DNA from 2 places in the Anaerocolumna chitinilytica genome. Region 2 is predicted to be linked to the other one. Evidence: a T-box and tRNA genes for the amino acid it is inferred to sense, from the RefSeq annotation. Region 2 holds a T-box; the other holds one or more tRNA genes.

Region 1 (7,030 bases), 1.3 Mb from region 2:
ACTGGTTAGAATATAAAGGTAGATCAGGAAGTAACTCATTCCATCTGATAATAAAGTCTTCAAACTTGCTTTCAAATGTAGTCTTGTCAGCAGGATCTACTAATACCATATCCTGTGCAGTCTTTGCAAGTTTATCATCCTTAATAAAGTTGGTGTTAGCACCATTCTTTAACTGTTCAGGATCTGTTGTATAAGCTGAAGCCTGATCATATACAGGAGTAAAACCAGTTCCTAAGTTAAACATATTGTAGGTAGGTACTGCATATTTCTTATCGGTAGAACCATCTCTATAAATGTAATTTAATAATTCTGTAAATGTCATAACTGTCTGGTTAATCTTCATACCTGCAGCTGCAACATCAGGATTGTTCTGTAATTTTGTTACAAGTAATTCAGAAACAGGATTCTGTTCGGAAGATGCCCATTCAAGTACAAGAGGCATATAAGTTCCGTCATCTAACTTCTTATAACGGATACCGGAAGAATAAGCCTTTCCGTCTTTGTCATATACCCAGCCGCCATCTTCTAATAACTTGATAGCATCATCAAGGCTGTAAGCATAAGAATCTAACTTGCTTTCAAGATCATCCTTAACATCCTGATACATCCACATAGCAGGTCCGTAAGGTCCGTTTACAACAGAACCGAAACCGCCGGTGAAAGCTTTTGCGAAATCGTTACGATCTAATAAGTGAGCTACAGCCTGACGAACCTCTACAAACTGTGTAGGTCCGAAATCGCATACGAACTGTAATTTACCATATCCGTTACGGTCATAAGCGGTATAGTTGAAGCCACCTTTGTCAACTAAGTCAAGACCGGCATTGATTTCATCACCACTTGACATACCGGTTAATAAGTCTACAGAACCGGTTGATAATTCATCCATAGATGTTTCAGTTGTAACTTTTTTGTAAACGATAGTTTTGATATGAGCTGTCTGTTTCTGATAGTCTCCTAAGTATTTAGGGTTAACTTCAAGAACAGCTTCTTTTGTAGAAGAATCATACTTTGTTGCATTGTAAGGTCCGCATGTAATTGCAGGAACCTTTGTTCTTGCAGCATTGATTTTAGCTTCATAATTCTCTTTTGTAAAGTTATCAGAAAGGTAAGCACCTTTTCCATCATCATTTACAGTTACAGTATCATCTGTAAAGAATGATAATTTGAAAGGCTGAAGGCTTGCCATATTTAATTCATAGAAGTAAGGAAGGTTAGCTTTATCAATTGTAACTGAGAAGCTGTCATCACCGAGTAATCTAACACCGGTAAATTCTTTTGCCTTTCCAGTTGAATAATCCTGGAATCCCTTCCAATATTTTGCTACTATTGTATTATCTGCGCCCATATCGGTAATAACTTTAGAGGACCAGAAAAGAGCTGTAGCAACATAATCCTTTGCAGTGATAGGAGTGCCATCATTCCAAACAAGATTATTGTTAATAGTCCATGTATAAGTCTTAGATCCGTCATCATTATCTGTTGTTTTCATGTCTTTAACTACTGTAGTATCAACAACAAATTCACCAGCAGGTGTAATATCTACTGTTGCATAACCGTTTGTTAAACGGAAGATATCATTGTCAGCAGCGCCGTTCTGGAAATAAGGCATGAATTCACCGCTGATATCTGTTGAACTTCCGATAATAATCTGACCGGTAGGCTCAGTGGATGTTTCTGTGGGGGTTGGGGTTGCTGTTGCTTCATTTGTGCTATCAGCAGGCGTTGTAGTAGGCTCTGTTGATATTCCCGTGTCATTCTTTCCTTTGCATCCTGCAAGAGAGAATACCATGACTACGGTCAGCAATAATGCTAACACTCTTTTTTGCATAAAATTTCCTCCTTAAAATTTTCTTGATATTATCCTGTTATTATTTGATTCTACGATGTTAATATGTATTTAACTCTTTATCATTTTAAAGTGTTAAACTCAAAAAATATTATACAAAAAAAGCCTTTCTTAACCCACAAAGAGTCATTCAGAAAAGCAACATCGCAAATCATTTTTAATAGGACTATATCACTACGACTTTAGGCCGTCATCACATGTTGTATTATATAATACAATTTCATCAATGTCAATGAATCTTTGCAACCCCTGTATTTATCTATATTTATACAAAAATCACAATGGACTTTACCCTTTTACAGGCATTTTTAATGCAGAAAAATACAATTAGAGTGATTACTTATCGATTTATGAGATAAAAATGTTTCTATTTCGATATTTTCTGCCAATAAAAGACTATCCTTGTATAAAGATTGTTAAAATAATATAAAATTTAAATAAAATTTAATCCAATTTTTTTACAGATTTATGAAATCATTATTTCATATTGTATTCATATTGTACTATTTAGATAATTTTCCAGCAGCCTTTCTGGAGATTCTTCTAAATTTTAGCATATACATATTTAAAAGCACGTCCTGTGTTTCAGACGTGCCTGTGGTAGGAGTTTATATATATATCAGCGCTCATTACCTTTACATTATATTACATTCCAAATATTGTCAAGTAATACTTTAGTCTTGATTTGAACAAAATTAATTCTAAACGCAATAAACCATAAATCTGTTCTAAGACCAATCTTAAGTCAAAATCATGTCTCCTATCGATATCTCCACCTTTTAGGCTACACATTATATATATAATACTTTCCAATAGAGTACAAGTAATTATTTACATTTTTGTAAAATTGAGTTATATTTGTACATTATAAGCACAAAATTTTAGCAAAGCTAATTTGGATTTTCTGATATTGCACTGGTAACGATCAATTTATCCCCCTATCTGCATCATACAAGCTCGGAAGAATCTTTTTAGAAATCTGACTTTAGCATCTTGAATGAGGTGTTACTTATGCAATTCCGTTCAAGTTGAATAAATCAGGTCTAATACATATGGGAGGACAATTATGAAAAAGTTTGTAAAAAGCAATAAATATAGTTTAATCATAGCCTTAATCTTAGTATTTATAAGTTCTGTTTTTAGCACCATTGTTCAATTTAATAAAGGCGATGTTTTGGATAATGCCTTAGCGCGTGATAAAAGCATTACTTTGTTCAGCATTATATCATTAATCATTTTTATTTTTTTAGAAATTATTTTTCACTATTTTTATGATCAGTACAGGGCTGCTTTTACAGTTAACTGCATTAGCCAATTAAGAACAAGCCTTTTTAAAAATACTATTAATAATAATTATGTAAGTTTTTATAAAAACACGAAAGGCGAATTCCTATCAAAATATACGAATGATGTTGAAATGATTCAAAATTCTTATTTTGCAACGATACCTTTGTTGATAGAAATAATTATTAAGATTATTTTAGTAAGTATAGGATTATTTATTCTTGATTGGCGTATTGCTATTGTTACTTTAGTTCTATTGACTACCCCTTTGTACATTCCCAAAATCATTGATAAAAAACTTCAAAAAGCAAAAAAAGAATATTCTGAAGCATTTGAAAATAATTTATCGAAAGTTACTGATTGGTTAGCAGGGTTTGAAATAATAAAAAATTACTCTATAGAATCAAGAATAATAGATAAGTTTACAACATCAAATAAATATACAATGCAAAAAGCTTTAAAAAATAAAAGAATAAATTATACCACGAACTTAATAACAACCTTAATTTCCTATTTATCTTATTTTATCATCTTAACTTTATCCGCAACATTTGTTTATAGACAGATATTTACAGCTGGTGATTTTTTTATTGCAATTGGTATGATTGATCAACTTTCATATCCCTTGATAGCCTTATCTGTTTTTATTCAAGACCTGATATCTATAAAACCAATATGCGATGAAATTATGAATATTGCAGAAATGAAAGAAGACGATGAAAGCAAAAGACTTAACCCAGCAACATTAACTGTGAATAATAATATATTATTTGATAATATTACTTATGGTTATAACGAAGAAAATCCGTTAATAAGCGATTTTTCATTATTACTCCAAAAAAACCAAAAGAACTTAATCCAAGGTCGAAGCGGAACTGGAAAAACTACTCTAATTAATCTACTTTTAAAATACTATACTCCTGATAAGGGAAATATTTATTTAGACAATATTCCTATTCAAGATATTGATAATTTATTTGGGATCATTACCATTGTGAGACAGGAAGCGTTTTTATTCAATGATACTCTTAAGAATAATTTATCGATGTACTCGGATATCAGTGATGAGGTCATTCTAGATGTTTTAGAAAAAGTAAATTTACATAAATTTGCTAACCTATCCAGTCTTAATATGGATATAGCAGAAGGCGGAAATAACCTGTCTGGTGGTGAGAAAAAGAGATTATGTATTGCACGGGCTCTACTTAGAAATACAAACGTATTAATTTTTGATGAGCCTTTAGCGAATCTTGATAATGAAAATGTTTCAACAATTGAAGATATTCTACTGAATATTAATGACAGAACGCTAATTATAGTTTCCCATCAGTTCAGTGAATCCAAATTGAATCAGTTTGATAAAATAATTAAACTGGATGCTTAAAATGGGCAGCAAATTCTGATTGTTTGGTTCTTAAATTAAATAATCTATTGTTCAAATAGGCTTGAGACTATTGGAACGCATTGTCATGATGCGTTCTTTTTTATGGAAACAAACTCCAATTAAATCCCAATACAAGAAAAAAGCACCCTTACGGATGCCTTAACTTCTTTATTCAATCTATAACCATTGATTTTACTGCATTTCTTATAAGCTGGAAATGGGATTCGAACCCACGGCTTCCTCATTACGAGTGAGGTACTCTACCGGCTGAGTTATTCCAGCACATAAAAAATCGAGGTGACGGGATTCGAACCCACGGCCTCTGCGTCCCGAACGCAGCGCTCTACCAATCTGAGCCACACCTCGTTTTACAAGAAGTAATAATTAATCTTGCCAAACTATTATGCTACTTTAACTGTTAAAAGTCAAGAAAAAAATTACTTATTTACAATATATTATGATAATTATATGTATTACTTGGTGAAAATGGAATATATATTTAACTAGAACTTACTTTTGAGGTCTCCTATGATAATTCACGTGGTAGAACCGGGCGATACTATTTATTCCATTGCCGAAACCTATAAAATATCTCCGGAAGCCCTCATCCGGGACAACGGAATTGTTAATTATAATAATCTAGTAATCGGACAGACTATTGTCGTTGTCTATCCACAGGAAGTTTATACAGTTGCTCCGGGGGACACCTTGTATAGTATCGCATCATCACATGGAGTAACTCCTCTTTCACTGTTAAGATACAATCCAAACCTATCAGACAGAAAATATCTCTATCCCGGTGAGCAAATTATCATAAAATACGATAATAATGGAGGACGCTTAAAGGTCAACGGTTATGCATACCCTTTCATTGACCCTGAAATTCTAAAAAAGACCTTACCCTATTTGAGTTTTCTCACAATATTTGAATACAGGCTCTCACTAGATGGTACAATTACAGAGAATAATGATTCCGAACTCGTCAATATGGCTAAGTCATACGGTGTCGCTCCGATTATGGTATTAAGTGCTTATAATACCGTCGTTTCCGATAATTCTTACTCCTATTTTACTCAAGTTAACTCGGCAGAAACCAACCAAAGGACCTTCATAACAATAATAGAAAAATTAGTTGAAAAGGGGTATCTTGGTGTTAATATTTACGTTCAGAGAGTTACGGAGGAAACTCTTGAGATTCTAACAGATAATTTAAAGGCATTCTCTGTGTTACTGAAAGAAATTGGATTTACCATAATGCTTACGCTTACTCCTGAGACCTTTGACCTCCCCCAAGGTGTTACTTATCTAAATATAAACTACAGCGCTCTTGCTGAAGCCGTAGATTATATTTTGCTTCTCTCCTACAACTGGGGGTATACCTATGGACCGCCTGCTGCTGTCACTCAGGTGAATATCGTCAGAAGGAATCTTACTTATGCCATCAGTCAGATTCCGTCCCATAAAATATTTTTGGGTGTTCCTATTATCGGTTATGACTGGAGGCTAATTGGTGAGAATGGCCAATATGTTGCAAATGCCTTGACTTCTGATGCTGCTGTTTTATTGGCTTCAGATGTAGGTGCGGTCATACAGTTTGACTATAATGCTATGGCCCCTTTCTTTACCTACACCAGCAGGGATAATAATACTGATGTGAACCACATTGTCTGGTTTAAGGATGCCAGAAGTATCAGTGTGCTTTATGGTTTAATGCAGGAGTTCAACCTTTCCGGTGCTGCGGTTTGGAACATTATGCATTTCTTTAAACAAATGTGGTTCATTGTAAGTACACAATATGAAATCATCGGTCCATTTGATACGATCTGATTTTATTACTGTTTGTTTCTAAAATGAGGATTATACTTATATATCCTTACGAAGTAAAAGCAAGAAGGAGCAAGATGTTTTAAATACACTAATGCTGTATGAAAACAAACCGCTCCTTCTATATAATTCGAATTATATATTATCTGTTTATAATCTTTTATACATTTGCTTTTCCTTCTCCCATAAAGCATATACCGATAGCACCGGGTCCGGAATGTGCTCCTATACTCGGGCTAATAACATTTACAATAACGGACGCTCCGGCAACTTCTTCCTTTATCAGCTTTACCACCCGTTCTGCATCCTCTGCAGCGTCTCCGTGAACTACACAGATAGTACCAGGATTATTTAGGTATTCTCCCATTTGTTTAACCATATTAGCAACAATGGTAGAGAGGGATTTTTTACGTCCTCTGACTGTGCCTGCCGGTATTAACTTTCCTTCATCATTTATTATCAATATTGGTTTAATATTAATCATACTTCCAACAATAGCTGTCATTTTAGAGACTCTTCCACCTCTTTGCAAGTGAAATAAATCGTCAACGGTAAACTGAACACAGAAATTCTTTAGATGTTCTATAAGCCATTCTTCAATCTCATCTAAGCTTTTACCCGCTTCTTTTAACTCAACAGCTTTCATAACCATCAGACCCTGGCCCAAAGAGGCATTTAAAGAGTCGAAC
Region 2 (7,030 bases):
ACGTTGAAACATTGGGTATGAAGGCTGATGATTTTGAAGAGGCAATTGATTTTGCACCATCTATTAAAGTAAACAGACATACCTTTATCCATGTGGAAGAGAATCGTCTGAAAGCTAAAATGCTTCTAAGAGAAAATGACATACTACGAAGGGTACTTAAGTAATGACATGTAAAGGGGGGTAGGAGCATGCTTATCATACGGGAACTTTTGGATAGCGATATGCTGGAAGTGACTTACTCGTCTTCATCCTGCTCTGCACTGTAATAATGGACTCCTACCCTCTTTAATACCAGATAATGAGCGCCTTTTAGTGACTTAATCGTTAACTTTAATTCATATTGCTTTCTTACATCCATTAATGACTCGTTGGCATCTGTTATTAAGGTATGTACATCGTAACTATTCTTAAAATCTATTGTTTCAAATTGTGGTATATTAAAATTCTTATCTTGCAATGTATAAGAGATCTTATCGATATAATCTTTTTTTCCGTCATATCCAATATACTCAAAATAGAGTGAATCATGATTTGTTCCGTTTATCTTAATAGATGTATAGGTTGCCATCCATTCATCGTCTTTTCCATAAAACGCGCATACACCATCTTTTGTTTCATTGTATTTTGCTACAAACTTTATACATGTAACAATTATTACGACTGTTAATGCAATTAACCCAATTATATATATACGTTTTTTCATATCTCCTCCTTTTTATCTCATATCATTTAGATACAAAGTAATTTTTCTGCTTACTTTTATATGGAATAATATCTATTATACTTATACTATCCAAGTAGTCAACTACTGCTTGTACTATCTTCATAACAGTACATATCCTTATGGCTAGCATTCATTTTATTTATAATTAATTTATCGAAAATATATTTTATAAAATTTAATTTTACCCTATTGACATTATTACTAGTTAGTAGTATATTAGAGCCATGGAAAATAAATCATTATTAAATACACAAACCGAATTGAATATGCAGACCCTGCGGATATTGAACCGATGCAGCCAAAGTGTTCATAAGAAAGAGCTCAGTGTTATTAAGGATAGCGGACTTACCGCCTCCCAGTTCGAAGTTCTGGAAGTCCTCCGAGATCTTGGAGATTTAAGAATTAGCGACATCATTGAGAAGATACTTGCTACCGGCGGCAACATGACAGTTGTTATTGATAATCTGGCAAAGGATGGATTGGTACAGCAATCAGTAGATCCTCAGGATAAGAGAGTAAAGCTTATTCGAATAAGCGATAAAGGAAAAGCCCTGATGGATGATCTGATTCCCCGTTATCTGGATAATATTAATACAATCTTTGATAAGCTGCCAGAAGCAGAGAAAAAAACCTTAAGAGAAATTCTAACAAAACTATCAGGCTTATAAAATCTTAGACTGACAGGGTATAGCAAAATACATTTTTAAACACAATATTATTATATTAAATCAGGAGGATTTACCATGAAGAATTTTTTAGAAGCAATTGAAAACAGACGTACTGTATATGCATTTAGTAAAGAATCACCCATATCCGATGAAAGAATTCAAGAAATTGTAGGGCTTGCCGTAAAGCATTCTCCTTCCGCTTTCAATTCTCAGAGCAGCAAGGTTGTATTATTATTCGGAAGCGAACACGATAAGCTTTGGGATATCGCTCTGGAAGCCTTAAGAAAAATTGTTCCTGCAGAGAGCTTCGCTTCCACAGAGGAAAAGATTGCATCCTTTAAGGCAGGACATGGAACTGTCCTCTACTTTGATGATAACGGTATTGTAGAATATCTGCAAAAAGAATACTCCCTATACAAAGATAACTTCCCTGTATGGGCTCAGCAATCAAATGGTATGTTACAGCTTGTCGTATGGACTGCATTGGAAGATGAAGGACTCGGTGCCTCCCTCCAGCACTACAACGAACTGATTGAGGAAGCTGTTAAGAAGGAATGGAATCTTCCTGCTTCCTACAAATTAATCGGCCAGATGCCTTTTGGTAAACCTACCGCCGCTCCCGGTGAGAAATCTTTTGTACCACTGGAAGAACGTTTTAAGGTATTTGGAGCTTAAGCTTATTCCTAAAAATTTCGATAGATTAACCCCTTTTAACTCCCCTCCAAAAGATGAGGCAAGGTTTTATACCTTGCCTCATTTCCGTTTTAAAACATATTATCCTGTTTCACTACATATTGCCTTTAGTATTCAGTGCTTATTAATAAGCTTTGCCCCAATAAACCATAGCTTTTGCTTTCTTACCGCAGCATACGCAAGTATCTGTGATTTCTTCCTGCTTAAAGGGCATACATCTGGAAGTAGCACCGGTCTCTTCCTTTATCTTATCTTCACATGCCTGGTCACCGCACCACATTGCTTTTACAAAGCCGGGTTTTGTAGCAACTTCTTCCTTTAGCTCTTCAAAGTTACCAGCCTGATAAGTATGGGAATCTCTGTGGACTCTGGCTCTCTCAAGCATTTCTTTCTGCATGGTTTCAAGAACTTCTCCTACCTTTTCTTCCAGGCTGTCTAATGATACTACCAGCTTTTCTCTGGTGTCACGGCGTACGATAACTGCCTGATTTTCTTCGATATCTTTCGGTCCAATCTCAATTCGGATGGGGATTCCTCTCATCTCCTGCTCACTGAATTTCCAGCCGGGACTCTTATCGGTATCATCTACTTTTACGCGGAAGGCACCCAATTTATTCTTAAGTTCTGCAGCTTTTTCAAGAACTCCTTCTTTATGCTGTGCGATAGGAACAATCATTACCTGAGTAGGTGCTACTCTGGGAGGCAGTACGAGACCGCTGTTGTCACCGTGCACCATAATAACAGCACCGATAAGTCTGGTGGTCATACCCCATGATGTCTGATGAACATATTGGAGTTTATTATCTTTATCCGTATACTGGATATCAAAAGCATGAGCAAAGCCGTCTCCGAAGTTATGGCTGGTTCCGGACTGAAGTGCTTTACCGTCGTGCATTAAAGCTTCTATGGTATATGTGTCTTTTGCACCGGCAAACTTCTCTTTGTCGGTTTTCTTACCTCTAATCATTGGTATTGCAAGTACTTCTTCACAGAAGTCAGCGTAAAGATTCAGCATCTGGATTGTTCTCTCCTCTGCTTCTTCCGCTGTAGCATGGGCTGTGTGTCCTTCCTGCCACAGGAATTCTACGGAACGCAGGAAAGGTCTTGTAGTCTTCTCCCAACGTACAACAGAACACCACTGGTTATATACCTTGGGCAAATCTCTGTAGGATTGTATAATATTAGAATAGTGGTCACAGAAAAGTGTTTCAGAGGTAGGTCTAACACACATTCTCTCCTGCAGGGGTTCCAACCCTCCATGTGTTACCCAGGCAACCTCCGGAGCAAATCCTTCTACATGGTCCTTTTCTTTTTGCAGCAGGCTTTCCGGTATAAACATAGGCATATAAACATTCTCTACCCCAGTTTCTTTAAATCTTCTGTCCAATTCTCTTTGGATATTTTCCCAGATAGCATAGCCGCCGGGTCTTAAAATCATGCACCCTCTTACGCTGGAATAATCGATCAATTCCGCTTTTTTAACTACATCTGTGTACCACTGGGCAAAATCCTCTTCCATGGAGGTAATTGCTTCCACCAGCTTCTTTTCTTTCGCCATAACGGTTTCTCCTTTCAGATCTTGTGTGAAATCATATCTCCTTCACACAGGTTTTATTAATAAAGGTAATAGGAGGAAGCGACATTACTTAAGCTGCTGTAAAAAGGCAATAAAAAAAGTCCTTCCTCCACAAGGGACCGAAAGACCTCGGCGGTACCACCCTAATTAACTGTTCCCAGTTCACTTTGACACCGTTAACGCCGGTTCTACGCCATACTTTCATACAGTGCTCCAAGGTAGGTTCTATAAGTTTATCCTGAGAATCTCTCACCAATCTATTCTCTCTCTGGGAGGACAAATATTATATACTATTCCTTATCATTGCTTTGTATATTGATTTTATGCCACCTCCAGGTCTTTGTCAATCTATTTTTTTACTCCTGATTATCTGGCGTTACTTCCGGTACTTTACGTCCATCGATCCGGTTTACAGCTTCTTTTATGATGGTTACTATCATAACCAGACCCACAGGCCCAAGGAGAAAGCCAAATAAACCGAATACCTTAACTCCTACATACATTGCCATCATAGTATAAACCGGCTTAATACCTATACGGTTTCCAAATAGCCGCGGCTCTACTGTATTTCGTAAAAGCATGCAGCTAACATATGCTGTCAGGATAATAGCTGCCGAATAGACGTCTTTCTGAAACAGGCTGATAATTGCCCACGGTACTAATATCATACCGCTGCCGAGTATAGGAAAGGCATCAACTACTCCGATACCAATCCCGACTAAAAGAGCGTATTTATTATGAATCAAAAACATGGAAAGGGTACAGATAAGAGAGATAAACAGTAACATAATACCCTGGGTTTTCAGATATGCTTTTCCCATATGGGATAGTTTTGAGGTGACTATCTGAATATCTTTATAGAAGTAAGAATTTCTTACCCCTTCTTTATACTGTTCCTCATCCTTAATCAGCAGTAAGATGCTAACCAGCATAATTAGGAGAATACCAATAAAACCTACCATTCCAATCAGAAGATTTATACTTCTTGTGGTAATCACCGGCATTATCTTATTCTTAATAACGATCAATACCCCATCAAAATTGGTATAAATAAAATTCTGCACTGTACCAAGCTTTATACCCAGTACTTTATCGCATCCGGAACAAAGAGAATCGATATAACCGGTCAAAACAGCTAAATAGATCGGGAAATTCTTTAGTAATGCTACCACCTGCTGTAACAGCATATCACATACATAATAGACGATAAAACCGACTAGAGCACTTAGTAAACACAATGACAAGATTGCCCCTAACAGCTTTGGTAGCCTTAGTTTTTGATTTAGAAACCTCACAAGGGGCAGAAGCGCCGCAGCTATTAGATATGCAATAATAAAGGGAGCAAACAGAGGCAGCACATATTCCAATCCGATATACACTCCTGTAACCGTAAGAATAACAACCCCTAATATCTTTACTTTTTTATTTACCTTAAACATAATAGCTGCCTCCTTTCTGTGCTCCATAAATATTGTCCGATAAAATTAATTTAAGGAATAGAACCAAAGAAATAAAAATAAAAACAGAGGTATTGATTAAATACCTCTGTTTTTATTATCTTCCAAAACCTTATTTGTATGTTAGGTGATTATTTCATCAATTTCAAAAGATTGGCTTTATTGATTATTTAAGGTTGTAAACAAAAATGGAATACCGGCTTCTCTCGCAGCCTTTACATCCTCTAATCCGCTTAAGATTTTATAACTATCTCCGTTCTTTTCTGCAATGATTTTAACCTCCGGAAGGTTAGCATCCACAAGATTAGCATCCCAGCGTTCTTTTGCCTTTTCATAAACTGAAATCTTATCCTTTAAGATATCTGCTTCTTCATTTCCGATTTCGTCTTTGTATAAAGATTTCGGAGATAACAATACTCTGGTTGTCTGTACCATCTGACCATGATTGTCAGCTACCAGAGCATAATAATCTTTTGCTTCTTTCATGATTGTTGAAGCAATAAGCTCCGGAGAGGAGTATGTGCTCTCTACAACCAGATTATAATTGGAATAATCAAAGTATTCCAAATTATAAATATCTTTGTAACGTACATTCTCTGTCTGTGCTCTCATATAAAGCTTTTCTTTTGCTTCCTCTAAGGAAGAATACTGCTCTTCTGTTCCTCTGTTGTCATTCATAACTCTTTCTGCGGCAACATTTAAATCCACGGCAAGAAATACTTTAAAAGATTTTTCTACAAAATGCCAGGCCAGCCTGGAGTCAAAAATAATATTCTTATCCGGATTTTCTCTGGAGATTCTGGCGGTTGTGTCATCTATCATGTTATCGTATTTATGGTCACTGCACATTAACTGGTTCATCTCAAGGGTCGTCATGTTCATTTGTCTCGCCAGCTCCCGCTGAACCTTCCCTGTGGAATAAATCTCAAAGCCGTACTTGTCCTCCAATATCTTACAGATTGTAGATTTGCCGCTTCCCAGATTTCCTGTTATTGTGATATGCATAGTGTCCTCCTATTGTTTCCAAAAGCTTGTCTTAAAAGTTTAATGGTTAACATTATAACACGCTATATGCCACAAGTAAAGCCCGTCAGAGTAACGTATTACAGCCCTAAGACATCTTCGTTTTGAGGTGCCCCCGCTTTGGAATAAACTGTTTTTGCACTTATTCCCTCTAACATACCAAGCTTTCCTGATAAGGAATTAATGGTGTTATTGTCAGCCTCAACTACAATGCTGATAATGTTCATCTGCTGGTCTCTGATTGGAAGCCCCATTCTGCCGATGATGAACTTTCCGAAATCATGAAGAATATGGTTGACCTCCTCTACCTGCTCCAGATTTTCAACAATAATACCAACTAACGCAATCCTCGTCTCCATTTTCGCCTCTCCTTTTCATTTTTCTAATATAGACATAACAATCTAATATTATTCTGTACCAAATAAATGCCCCGAACTCTACTACACCTTAAAACGATATCCCACGCCCCATATGGTTTCAATATACTGAGGTTTTGAAGTGTTGAACTCAATCTTCTCCCTGATTTTTTTGATATGCACGGTAACCGTGGCAATATCTCCTATGGAATCCATGTCCCATATCTTCTGGAATAGCTCCTCTTTGGTATAAACCCTGTTAGGGTTCTCCGCAAGAAATGTAAGAAGGTCAAATTCTTTCGTAGTAAAGCTCTTTTCCTCATTATTAACGTATACTCTTCTGGCTGTTTTGTCAATCTTCAGGCCTCTGATTTCAATAACTTCGTTTTCCCTGGCGCTGTCACCGATCAACCGTTCATAGCGGGCAAGATGTGCTTTTACCCTTGCCACCAGTTCGCTTGGACTAAAGGGTTTAGTAATATAATCATCTGCACCCATGCCGAGTCCTCTGATCTTATCAATATCCTCTTTCT

What was found. A T-box is a leader RNA that pairs with one kind of tRNA and senses whether it is charged. The one in region 2 lies ahead of proS (proline--tRNA ligase), so its partner is inferred to be a tRNA-Pro.
Region 1: it encodes a tRNA-Pro, which carries the amino acid that the T-box ahead of proS (proline--tRNA ligase) is inferred to sense. The anticodon was not compared.

What each region holds. Positions count from the first base shown of each region.
Region 1 is NZ_AP023368.1:4,166,506-4,173,535, forward strand. Features, by position in the region: gene bsdcttw_RS18110 (ABC transporter substrate-binding protein) at 1-1,831, opposite strand, end outside; gene bsdcttw_RS18115 (ABC transporter ATP-binding protein) at 2,916-4,517, shown strand; tRNA gene bsdcttw_RS18120 (tRNA-Thr) at 4,727-4,799, opposite strand; tRNA gene bsdcttw_RS18125 (tRNA-Pro) at 4,810-4,883, opposite strand; gene bsdcttw_RS18130 (LysM peptidoglycan-binding domain-containing protein) at 5,046-6,344, shown strand; gene bsdcttw_RS18135 (DegV family protein) at 6,502-7,030, opposite strand, start outside.
Region 2 is NZ_AP023368.1:5,509,087-5,516,116, forward strand. Features, by position in the region: gene bsdcttw_RS24350 (iron-containing alcohol dehydrogenase family protein) at 1-164, shown strand, start outside; gene bsdcttw_RS24355 (hypothetical protein) at 236-703, opposite strand; gene bsdcttw_RS24360 (MarR family winged helix-turn-helix transcriptional regulator) at 949-1,392, shown strand; gene bsdcttw_RS24365 (nitroreductase family protein) at 1,468-2,067, shown strand; gene proS (proline--tRNA ligase) at 2,210-3,643, opposite strand; T-box leader at 3,773-3,974, opposite strand; gene bsdcttw_RS24375 (AI-2E family transporter) at 4,018-5,100, opposite strand; gene bsdcttw_RS24380 (cytidylate kinase family protein) at 5,278-6,123, opposite strand; gene bsdcttw_RS24385 (TM1266 family iron-only hydrogenase system putative regulator) at 6,222-6,500, opposite strand; gene bsdcttw_RS24390 (response regulator transcription factor) at 6,582-7,030, opposite strand, start outside.